DNA from 2 places in the Sphingopyxis sp. OPL5 genome. Region 2 is predicted to be linked to the other one. Evidence: riboswitches for the same ligand, from Rfam matches in the RefSeq annotation. Region 2 holds a riboswitch; the other holds the start of a gene.

Region 1 (5,606 bases), 590 kb from region 2:
TCGAGACCGCGCGTGAAATCCTCGAGCGGGATATTCTTGAGCTTCGCGGGCTTGCCCGGCGCGTTGTGATAGGCAAGCTGGAGCGTGCTGAAGCCTTGCGCCTGAAGCAGCAACGCCGCCGCCTGCATGTCCTTGCCCAGCCCGCCCTCGGACCCACCGAGCAACAGGATCGCGGGGTGCGGAACCGCCCCGGCGGCGGGATAATAGTTGGCGAAGATGCCGTTCGCATTGATCCGCTGCCCGGTCGGGCCGGCGTCGGCGATCTTGGCGGGCGACGGTGCGCGGGTGAGCATATAGGCAAAACCGCCGCCGCCGACCACGACCAGGGCGCCGACGACGGCCGAAATGATCTTCCATTTGCGCTTCATCATCGACCCTTATCCGTTGCTCCATCGTCGATATGGATCGGCGGCACGGATAGCCAGAAGAAAAGGGGCCGCACGCGGCGGCCCCGTTCCGATCTCGCGAACGTGGGGATCAGCGCGCGAAGCGCTCGGCATAAGCGGTGCGCAACTGGGCCCAATTGTCCCAATGCGGTTTCGCCGCCGTGCCGCGCAGCTTTGCCTCCAGCACGTCGACATGCGCGTGCCAGCCGGCGCTGACGTTGAGCAGCACCGCCGGGTCCTCGACGCGCTTGTGGACCAAAGTCAGCAGCACCTCGTCGCCCTTTTCGGAGAGGGTGAAGGTCACCCCGCCGGTGCTGCCCCAGCTGATGACCAGCTTGCGCGGCGGGTCGATCTCGATCACCTCGCACGTCATGCTGTGCTCGGCGCCCATGCCCTCGGGCCGCTCGCCCGGCGGATCGGTCAGCTCGTCGTTGCGCCAGGTCAGCGTCACCGGCGCGCCGACCTTTTCCTCCATAGCGCCCGCCGCAAGCCATTGGCGGCGCAGCGCGCCATCGATGATGTAGGACCAGACGCGCTCGATCGGACCGGGCAGGACGCGCACGACCGTCAGCGTCGCGGGTTCGGTGAGCACGCCATAGGGGGCGTCGGCAAGCATGTCGGTCATCGTCAGTCTCCTTCTTTCCCGGGGAGGGGTTTCTTCGGCGGGGGCGAGGCGGCATCTTCGGCGCGCAGCAGCGCTTCCAAAGTATCGAGCTGGCTGGTCCAGAAGCGGCGATAGATGCCGAGCCACTGGTCGGCACTCATCAGCGGCGCCGGATCGAGGCTGCACATATGCGTCCGCCCGCGCACCTCGCGGCAGATCAGCCCCGCGGCTTCGAGCACCTTGATATGCTTCGACGCCGCGGCGAGCGACATGGCGAAGGGTTCGGCGAGTTCGCCGACCGAGCGCTCGCCCGTGGCGAGTTCGCCCAGCATCGCGCGCCGCGTCGCGTCGCCGAGCGCGTGAAAGATCGTGTCGAGAGTCTGCGAATCATGTTCAACCATGTGGTTAAATATGATTCGCAGATCCCAATTGTCAACCCATTGGTTGAATATAGAATGGCACGGCCTTCAGCCGAGCGGTGCCACGGCGCGCGGCCGCCGGTCGGGACCCATGGCGACAAAGGCGAAATTGGCCTCGGTGACCTTGTTCGCCTCGTCCGAATGCCGGTCGCGTGCCCAGGCTTCGACCGCGACCTGCATCGACGTGCGCCCGACCTTCAGCAGCCGGGCATAGACCGACACCTCGTCGCCGACGAAGACGGGGCGGTGGAAGGTCATGCCCTCCACCGCGATCGTCACCGCCCGGCCGCGCGCATGGTGCGACGCGACCGAGGAGGCGGCGAGATCCATCTGCGCCATCAACCAGCCGCCGAAGATATCGCCATAGACATTGGCGTTGGCGGGCATCGCGGTGACGCGCACCGCAGGGGAACCATCAGGCTGCATCATAGGCCCCCTTGACGCGCAGCCGCTGCGCCGCGGCGACCATCGCGATGAGGGCGGGGCGCACCTCGTCCCATTTGCGCGTCTTGAGCCCGCAATCGGGGTTCACCCAGATCTGCTCGGCGGGCAGACGCTGGCTCGCGAGTTTCAGCAATTGCGTCATCTCGCCCTCGGCGGGGGTGCGCGGCGAATGAATGTCATAGACACCCGGGCCGATCTCGTTTGGATAGGCATAGTCGGCGAAGACGTCGAGCAGCTCCATCTGCGAGCGCGCGGTCTCGATCGAGATGACGTCGGCGTCCATCGCGCCGATCGACGCGATGATGTCGTTGAACTCCGAATAGCACATATGGGTGTGGATCTGGGTGTCGTCGGCGACCCCCGACGCCGACAGGCGGAACGCCTCGACCGCCCAGTCGAGATAGGCTTGCCATTCGCCGCGGCGCAGCGGCAGCCCTTCGCGAAGGGCTGCTTCGTCGATCTGGATCACTGCCGCGCCTGCGCGCTCGAGGTCGAGCACCTCGTCGCGGATCGCGAGCGCGATCTGGCGGCAGCTCACCGCGCGCGGCTGGTCGTCGCGCACGAACGACCAGTTCAGGATCGTCACCGGACCGGTCAGCATGCCCTTCATCGGCCGGTCGGTCTGGTCCTGCGCATAGCGCCACCATTCGACCGTCATCGGCGCCGGGCGCGACACATCGCCATAGAGGATCGGCGGCCGCACGCAGCGCGAGCCATAGCTTTGCACCCAGCCACTCTGGGTGAAGGCGAATCCCGCCAGCTGCTCGCCGAAATATTGCACCATGTCGTTGCGCTCGAATTCGCCATGGACCAGCACGTCGATCCCGATTTCCTCCTGCCACTTGATCGCGGCGCGCGTTTCGAGGCGCAGATATTGGGCATAGGCGGCATCGTCGATCTCGCCCTTGCTATGCGCCGATCGCGCCTTGCGAACCTCGGGGGTCTGCGGGAAGGAGCCGATCGTCGTCGTCGGAAAGGCGGGCAGGGCGAGCCGGTCGCGCTGCAACGCGCGGCGGTCGGCGAAGGGCGAGCGACGCTCGACCATCGCCGCGTCGATCGCCGCCATGCGTTCCTGTACCGCCGGGTCGTGGATGCGCGGCGAACTGCGGCGCCTCCCGGCGGCGGCACGCGCAGCGGCAAGCGCGTCGGCCACTGTGTCCTCGCCTTCGTTGAGCGCCCTGGCGATCGTCGCCAGCTCGCCGATCTTCTGCACCGCAAAGGCCAGCCATTGCGCGATTTCGGGATCGAGCCGCTTTTCGAGCGCGAGGTCCACGGGCGTGTGGAGCAGCGAGCAGGACGGCGCGACGATGATATCGCGCGTCGCGGCGATCGGCGCGATGCGCGCCAGGATCGTATCGAGATCGGCGCGCCAGATATTGCGTCCGTCGATCACCCCCAGCGACAGCAGCATCGCCTTCGGCACGCGGGCGCAGATCGCGCCAAGCTGTTCGGGCGCGCGGACGAGGTCGATGTGCACGCCGTCGACCGGCAGTCCCGCGACGAGCCCGAGATTCTCGCCGAGGCCGCCGAAATAGGTGGTGAGCATCAGCTTGACCCCGGCGCCCGCCAGCCGCGCATAGGCGTCGGCGAAGGCGGCATGTTGCGCATGATCGAGGTCGAGGACGAGGCAGGGTTCGTCGATCTGGACCCAGTCGGCGCCGGCATCGGCAAGCGCGGTCAGGATTTCCGCATAGACGGGGAGCAGGGCGGGGAGCAGCGACAGCGGCTCGACCCCGCGCCCCTTCGCCAGCATCAGGTAACTGACCGGACCCAGCAGCACCGGGCGGGTGTGATAGCCGAGCGCCTTGGCCTCGAGAAACTCATCGACCAGCCGTGTCGACGACAGTCGAAAGACCTGCCCCGCTTCGAGTTCGGGCACCATATAATGATAGTTGGTGTCGAACCATTTGGTCATTTCCTGCGCGGTCGCGTCGAGGCTGTGGGTGCAGCCTTGATGGCCGGCGCCGCCCTGCGTGCCGCGCGCCATCGCGAAATAGGTGTCGAGGCCGACCGCGGCGCCGTCCCATCGGTATCGCGCCGGAATCGCGCCGACCATCGCCGAGGTGTCGAGCACATGGTCGTAGAGCGAGAAATCGCCCGAGGGCAGGACATCGGCGCCGAGCGCGCGCTGGCGCGCCCAGGTCGCGGCGCGCAGCGCGGCGGCGCCTTCGCGCAATTCCTCTTCATCCTTCTTGCCCGCCCAATAGCCTTCGAGCAGGAATTTCAGTTCGCGGCGCGGGCCGATGCGGGGGAAACCGAGCGTGGCGACGGTGATGGCCATGTCTTCAAACCTTGCGTTGGGCAAGGGACGGGCCGGACCACAAGCAACGGCCGATGCGTCCGGCAGGACAAGCCCGGGCGCAGCCATGCATGCGACCAGACCGGACACCCCGCCGGAGGACGTTATCTGACGAGGCAGGTCTCCTGGCTCACGGATCGACGCGGGGGTCTGGCCTTCCCGGTTCCTTGCCGAACCAGTGACACGTATCGACCACCGCTCACCGCTTACAGTTGCGGGGGCAGCGCCGGCCTTGCCCCGAAAGGCGCACCGGCTTCCCGTCTTAGCCCCATGTCCTGCCGGACGCGGGGAACCTCGACCAGCCTAGAATAGCTCCGACCGGCGAGCTGTCAATACGCATATAAAGATTTCTTTATATGTTGATCCGCGCACCACCCGCCGTTGCGAAGGGGGTCGCCAGCGTGATGGTTTTTCGCTTATGCTGGCGCGATGCTGACGATGATCCTTCCGGCGCTCGCGCTTGCGGCCCAGGCCGCCCCGGTCCCGCCCCAGACGACGCAATTGCCGCCGCCGATTCCGCCCATCGCCGGCCCGGCCGCGCCGCTGGTCGAGGTCGATACGCGCCCCTTTGTCGCACTTACCACCGACCTCGGCACGATCGTCGTGCGGCTCGAGGACAAGCGCGCGCCGATCACCTCGGGCAATTTCCTGCGCTATGTCGACGGCAAGCGCATGGACGGTTTCAAATTCTATCGTGCAACGCGCAACTGGGGTCCGGCGAACCAACTGGTCCAGGCGGGCAACCGCGGGGACCCGCGCACCAACTTCGCGCCGATCGCGCACGAGCCGACGACGACGACCGGACTCACCAATTGCAAGGGCGCGCTGTCGATGGCGCGGCTCTACCCCGGCGACGCGACCAGCGACTTCTTCCTGCTGCTCGGCGACATCAAGGGTTTCGACGCCGATGCGCCTGGCGGCGACGGCGCGGGCTTCGCGGTGTTCGGCGAAGTCGTTGCTGGCGCCGATGTCGCGGAGAAGATTTTCGCCGCGCCGGTCTCGCCGACCGCGGGCGAGGGGGTGATGCAGGGCCAGATGCTCGACCCGATGGTGACGATCAAGACCGCACGCCGCGTTCCGGCGCCCGCGAACGCGCCGGCGGGTTGCGTGGTCAAAGCGCCGTAATTCCGCGCCGACACCCCCATCATTTATTTTGCGTTCATCCGCGCTGTGGCTATACCGCGCCCATGACTCAGCGTCCCACCCTGCGCGCCTCGACGCGCCTGCTCGCCGCCGCCCTTGTGATCACCCCCCTGCTGGCCGCTTGTGCCGGGGGCAGCGGCGTCAAAAAGGACACGCGTTATGTCGCGCGCGACGTCAACACGCTGTACCGCGCGGCGCAGGACCGGCTCGACCGGAACCAATATGGCCTCGCCGCCGCGCTGTTCGACGAGGTCGAGCGCCAGCATCCCTATTCGCCTTGGGCGCGCCGCGCACAGCTGATGAGCTCGTTC
Region 2 (5,606 bases):
GCCGGACGATAAGTCCAAGCTCGACGCCCTCCGACTTCACCCGCCCGATATTCTCCGATTGGAATGTCGCGGGATTATAGGCGATGAGGTCGTTGCTTTTGCGATGGAAGTAGGTCGCGGTCGCCGTGACTTTGCGATCGATAAAACTGTGCTCGATTCCGGCGTCAAAGCCTTTGGAGGTTTCCGGTTTCAGATTGATGTTGCCGAATGGCGGCAATGCCTCGCTCAACGTCGGCGCACGAAAACCTTCGGCATAGCTCGCGCGGAATATGGTCTTGCCATCATTGGGCGTATAGGCCGCGTCGGCACCAAAGCTTGTGTGGTCGCCATATTGTGAATGATCTTCGTATCGCACGCCGCCGTTGACCGTCAGGCCGTCAAACGGGTGTACGCCAATCTGTCCGTAAAAGCTGGAATAGTCGCTTTTGAACCTGGTGGGTGTGGTGTCACCGCCCAAGGGATAGAAAGTGCTGGCGAACGTCTCTTCATGGGCGCCGCCGAAAACCAGTGACGCGATGCCGAAGTCGACATTGCCGTCATAGGCAAAACGGTCGACTTTGCCGCGCGCGGTGAAAACATTGTAGTTGAAAGGACCGGTCGCGCCATCCTCGCTGCCTTTGCGGGTCAGCTCGGTACGGCTGTACGACAGGCGCCCCTTCCACTTGCCGTCGAGCAGGTCGTGGTTCAATCTGGCATAGCCGACGAACTGTTCGTTATCGGATTCGGGAATGGAATTTGCCGGGTTGCCCGGAAAGGCAAAGGCGTCGTCATATTCAATCCGGCCCTTGTTGTAATAACCGCGCAGATCGAGCGCGAGGGCAGGCGAGAATTCGACGAGCAACTTTCCGTTGGCGGACAAGTTCCTGTACCCATCGCGTTCGGTGCCGCCGATGAGCGACGAAATACCGTCGGTGCGATAATAGCCGGCGCCGACGCTGCCGGAGATGATCCCACTCTTGCCCGACACATTGCCAAAGACTTTGGCGGTGTCATGGCTGCCATATTCGGCGAAAGCATTGGCCGACAGCGTGTCCGTGGGTGCGACGGTTTGCACGCTGATGACGCCACCGATCGCCTGGCTGCCCCAGATGACCGAATTGGCACCGCGCAGCACCTCGACCCGGTCGATATTGCCCGTAAGCAATCCACCGAAATCGAACGCGCCATTGGGCGTCGAAGGATCATTGATCCGCACGCCATCGATCAGCACCAGCGTCTGGCTGCTTTCGGCGCCGCGGATAAACACGCTGGTTTGCGATCCGACGGGTCCGCTTTGTGCGACAGCTACGCCTGGCACGAGGTTTAAAGCGTCGCTGATCGACGTCACTTGCGATGTTTCCAGATCGTCGCGCGTGATAACGGAAATGGTGTGGCCCGTTTCGGTGCGGCTCTGTTCGACGCCGCTGGCCGTGACGACAATGGTATCACCGTTCGCGTCGGTCGATGTTTCGTCGGGATTGGACTGCGCGAAGGCGGGCGTCGCCGCCGTCAGCGCGAGGAGGGAAATGAAACCGGTCTTCAACATGGGATAAGCCCCCTTTGCGCCAGAGCGAAGTGGCGGGGGCGTACCGGCGAACCGGTCGGTGCAGGCGAAGGGCGGGCACAAGTCGCTCCGTCGCCACGCACCGATGCGGCCCCAGCCGCACAGGTCGTCGCTCAGACGGAGGATTACCGTGCCATGACCATCCCCTGGACCAAGGCAAGAGCGACCGGTGCGCTGGCAGGTCTCCTGGCTCGCGGGTCACAGCTTGATGCACGCCTTCCCAGGTTGCCCCAGTGGCTGGCCCCGACAAGGAGTCCGGACCGGTGCATCGCGCTCACCGCTTACAGTTGCAGGGACAGCCTCGGAGTCGAAAGCCCGAGCCGGGCCTTCTCACCGTGTTCCCGTTTTAAGCCCTTTCGGGCACCGGCGCGATCTTGCGGGGGCCAGGCCCCCGCGGCGCAAGCCCATAGAGCAATGCCGCGCTTTCGCAATCGGCTTTATCGCGGTCGCCGTCGCGTACAGGCGTTCCGGCCGCGTCCGGCGCGGCGTGAATGGGGCTTGCGCGCGCGCGGCTTGCCCTTCATGATAGCGCTACCATAACAGAACCTTGGGAGAGGTGAATGAACACAGCGTCGCGAGGCCAGACCAATCTGGCGCTCATTACGGCGATCGTCGCGGTGGCGACGATCGGCGGATTATTGTTCGGATATGACAGCGGGGCGGTCAACGGCACCCAGGACGGGTTGCGGTCGGCGTTCTCCCTGAGCGAGGCGGGGCTCGGCTTCACCGTCGGATCGCTGTTGATCGGCTGCTTCATCGGCGCCTTTCTTGCCGGCACGCTCGCCGACGCGATCGGGCGCCGCAACGTCATGATCCTGTCGGCGATCCTGTTCCTCATCGGCGCGCTGATCCAGGGCTTTGCCCATGCCCAGCCGCTGTTCGTCGTCGCCCGGATGATGGGCGGCATGGCGGTGGGCGCCGCGAGCGTGCTGTCGCCGGCCTATATCTCCGAGGTCGCCCCCGCCCATATCCGCGGCCGGATGACGACGGTGCAACAGATCATGATCATCACCGGGCTGACCGCCGCCTTCGTCGTCAATTATTTCCTCGCCGCCAGCGCCGGAGCATCGACCGCGCCCTATTGGGCGGGGATCGAGGCGTGGCGCTGGATGTACCTGATGCAGGCGGTGCCGGCGGCGGTCTTTCTCGTCGCGCTGTTCTTCATTCCCGAAAGCCCGCGCTATCTGGTGTCGAAGGGGCGGATCGACGAGGCCGGCACGGTGTTGACCCGCCTGTTCGGCGCCGCCGCCGCCGCGACCAAGGTCGACGAGATCAGGGTCAGCTTCAGCGCCGACCACCGCCCGCGCCTGTCCGACATATTCGATCCGGTGAAGGGCGGGGTGCGCCCGATCGTCTGGGCCGGGCTGTTGCTCGCGGTGTTCCAGCAGCTCGTCGGGATCAACGTGATCTTCTATTATGGTGCGACGCTGTGGCAGCTCGCCGGTTTTACCGAGGACCAGTCGCTGCAGATCAACATCGTGTCGGGGATCGTGTCGATTGCCGCCTGTTTCGGCACCATATTGCTGGTCGACCGGATCGGGCGGAAGCCGCTGCTGCTGATCGGGTCGGCGGGCATGGCGGTGACGTTGTTCGCGCTCGTCTATGCCTTTGCCAACGGCACGCTCGATGCCGGCGGGAAGCTCCAGCTCTCGTCGTCGCTCGGCACGCTCGCGCTGATCGCGGCCAATCTGTACGTGATCTTCTTCAACCTCAGCTGGGGCCCGATCATGTGGGTGATGCTGGGCGAAATGTTCCCGAACCAGATCCGCGGCTCGGCGCTGGCCGTGTGCGGATTCTTTCAGTGGTTCGCCAACTTCCTCATCTCCTTCACCTTTCCGATCATGGCGGTCGGGCTGGGGCTGGCGGTGAGTTACAGCTTCTATGCGATTTGCGCGGTGATCAGTTTCTTCCTGGTCCAGCGCTTCATCGTCGAGACCAAGGGCAAGGAGCTTGAAGCCATGGAAGGCTGAGCGAGTCCCAGCGACGCCTTCAAAGGGGACCGGGCGACCGGTCCCCTTTTTCATGCGGCGCAATGGTCGCGGATATAGTCGCGGTGGCGCGGCATATGGTCGACCGATGCGGTCACCGCCGCCTTGATCTGGCGCAGCCGATCGCGCGTCTGCTCGATCGGCATCAGTTCGGCGACGGGATCGTAGCGGCGCGCGCCGAGCCGCTGCCCCTCCATCACCGCGAACCAGCTGGTGTCGTTGAACAATTCCTCATGTTCGCGAAAGGCGCGGCCGCTGCTCTGAAAGACGCGGATCTTTTCGGCGAGCCGGTCCGGGATCGGCATCGTCCGGCAATAATTCCAGAAGTCCGAATCGTCGCGCGTCGTGACATGGTAATGAAGGACGAGGAAATCGCGCACCAATTCGCTCTCCTCGACCATCAGGCGATTATAGCGGTCGATGCTCGCGGCTTCGAAGCCGGTATCGGGGAAGTTCGACAGGAGGCGCGCAATGCCGGTCTGAATCATCCAGATGCTCGTCGATTCCAGCGGCTCCATGAAGCCGGCCGACAGGCCGATCGACACGCAGTTCTTTTCCCAGAAACGCGCGCGGTGACCGGTGGTGAATTTCAGGAAGCGCGGATCGGCGAGCGGCTTGCCGCCCAGATTGGCGAGCAACACCGCCGCCGCCTCGTCGTCGCCGATATAGTCGCTGCAATAGACATGGCCGTTGCCGACGCGGTGCTGGAGCGGGATGCGCCACTGCCAGCCCGCCGAGCGTGCGGTCGAGCGCGTATAGGGGGAAAAATCTTCGCCGAGTTCGCACGGCACCGCGACCGCGCGGTTGCACGGCAGAAACGCCGACCAGTCGATATAGGGCACTTCGAGCTCGCGGCCGATGAGCAGGCCGGCAAAGCCCGAGCAGTCGATGAACAACTGCCCGTCCACCGTGCGGCCGTCCTGCATCGTCACATTTTCGATGTGGCCGCTCTCGCCGTTTCGCGTCACGCCGGTGATTTTGCCTTCGATCCGGGTGACCCCGCTGCCCTCGGCCAGCTCGCGCAGATAGAGGGCGTAAAGCCCGGCATCGAAATGAAAGGCATAGGCGATCGAGGAGAGCAGCGAGCCGGGGGCGGTGGTCGGGCGCATGAACTTGCCGTGGCGCGCCGCCTTGGCCATCACCGAATAATCCTCGACGTCGGCGAATTCGGCTTCGCCGCGCAGCCGCTGCCAGAAGGCGTGGAACGACACCCCGCCCATATCGACCCCGATATTGCCGAAGGGGTGGAAATAGCGCTGGCCGATGCCGCCCCAGTCGACGAATTCGATCCCGAGCTTGAAGCTGCCCTTGGTACGGCGGACGAAGTCGTCCTCGTCGATCCCGAGCATGCGGTTGAAGATGTTGATCTGCGGGATCGTCGCCTCGCCGACCCCGACGGTGCCGATCTCGTCCGATTCAACGAGGGTGATGCTGGCATAATCGGGGCCCAATATCCGCGCGAGGGCCGCCGCGGTCATCCAGCCGGCGGTGCCGCCGCCGACGATGACGATCGATTGAATCCTGGTCGCTTCCATCGCACTCCCCCTTCAACGTCGGCATTTTTATCACACACGATCGTCGCTATTCGTCGCTAAGGCAAATCACCGCTTGTCGAAACCCGACCTATATCATATGACAGGTAAATGGTAGCGCTACCTTTTCGGCAGCGCAACCCGATGAGGCCGAAAAGGCCCATGACATGGGAGGGGTTTAAATGCCTGTTGTAACGACGTTTTCTCGTGACGTTCGGCTCACGAATCACAACGCGCCCTGGCTTCGCCTGGGCGTTTCGACGCTGGCGCTCGTCGCCTCCGCGATAATCGCTACCCCGGCCTTTGCCCAGGACACCGACACCAACGAGGTCGCCGACCCGTCGAACGCGCCCGAGATCGTCGTCACCGGCTTCCGCGCCGCGCTGCAAAGCGCGCAGGGGCGCAAGGAAAACGCCGACACCGTCATCGATTCGATCACCGCCGAAGATATCGGCGCCCTCCCCGACCGCTCGGTGACCGAGGCGCTGCAGCGCATCCCCGGGGTCACCATCAACCGCTTTTCGGCGGGCGTCGATCCCGACC

Evidence for each region. Region 2 has a riboswitch for cobalamin ahead of EEB18_RS11050 (TonB-dependent receptor plug domain-containing protein). Riboswitches for the same ligand answer to the same signal wherever they lie in the genome.
Region 1: it holds a riboswitch for cobalamin, as region 2 does, so the genes downstream of both, metE (5-methyltetrahydropteroyltriglutamate--homocysteine S-methyltransferase) here and EEB18_RS11050 (TonB-dependent receptor plug domain-containing protein) in region 2, are expected to answer to the same signal.

Annotation. Positions count from the first base shown of each region.
Region 1 covers NZ_CP060725.1:2,905,540-2,911,145, forward strand. The annotation lists gene EEB18_RS13935 (acyl-CoA thioester hydrolase/BAAT C-terminal domain-containing protein) at 1-371, opposite strand, end outside; gene EEB18_RS13940 (SRPBCC family protein) at 478-1,011, opposite strand; gene EEB18_RS13945 (ArsR/SmtB family transcription factor) at 1,014-1,391, opposite strand; gene EEB18_RS13950 (acyl-CoA thioesterase) at 1,458-1,835, opposite strand; gene metE (5-methyltetrahydropteroyltriglutamate--homocysteine S-methyltransferase) at 1,825-4,134, opposite strand; cobalamin riboswitch at 4,250-4,464, opposite strand; gene EEB18_RS13960 (peptidylprolyl isomerase) at 4,582-5,277, shown strand; gene EEB18_RS13965 (outer membrane protein assembly factor BamD) at 5,340-5,606, shown strand, end outside.
Region 2 covers NZ_CP060725.1:2,310,970-2,316,575, reverse strand. The annotation lists gene EEB18_RS11050 (TonB-dependent receptor plug domain-containing protein) at 1-1,525, opposite strand, end outside; cobalamin riboswitch at 1,702-1,926, opposite strand; gene EEB18_RS11045 (sugar porter family MFS transporter) at 2,104-3,513, shown strand; gene EEB18_RS11040 (tryptophan halogenase family protein) at 3,564-5,066, opposite strand; gene EEB18_RS11035 (TonB-dependent receptor) at 5,246-5,606, shown strand, end outside.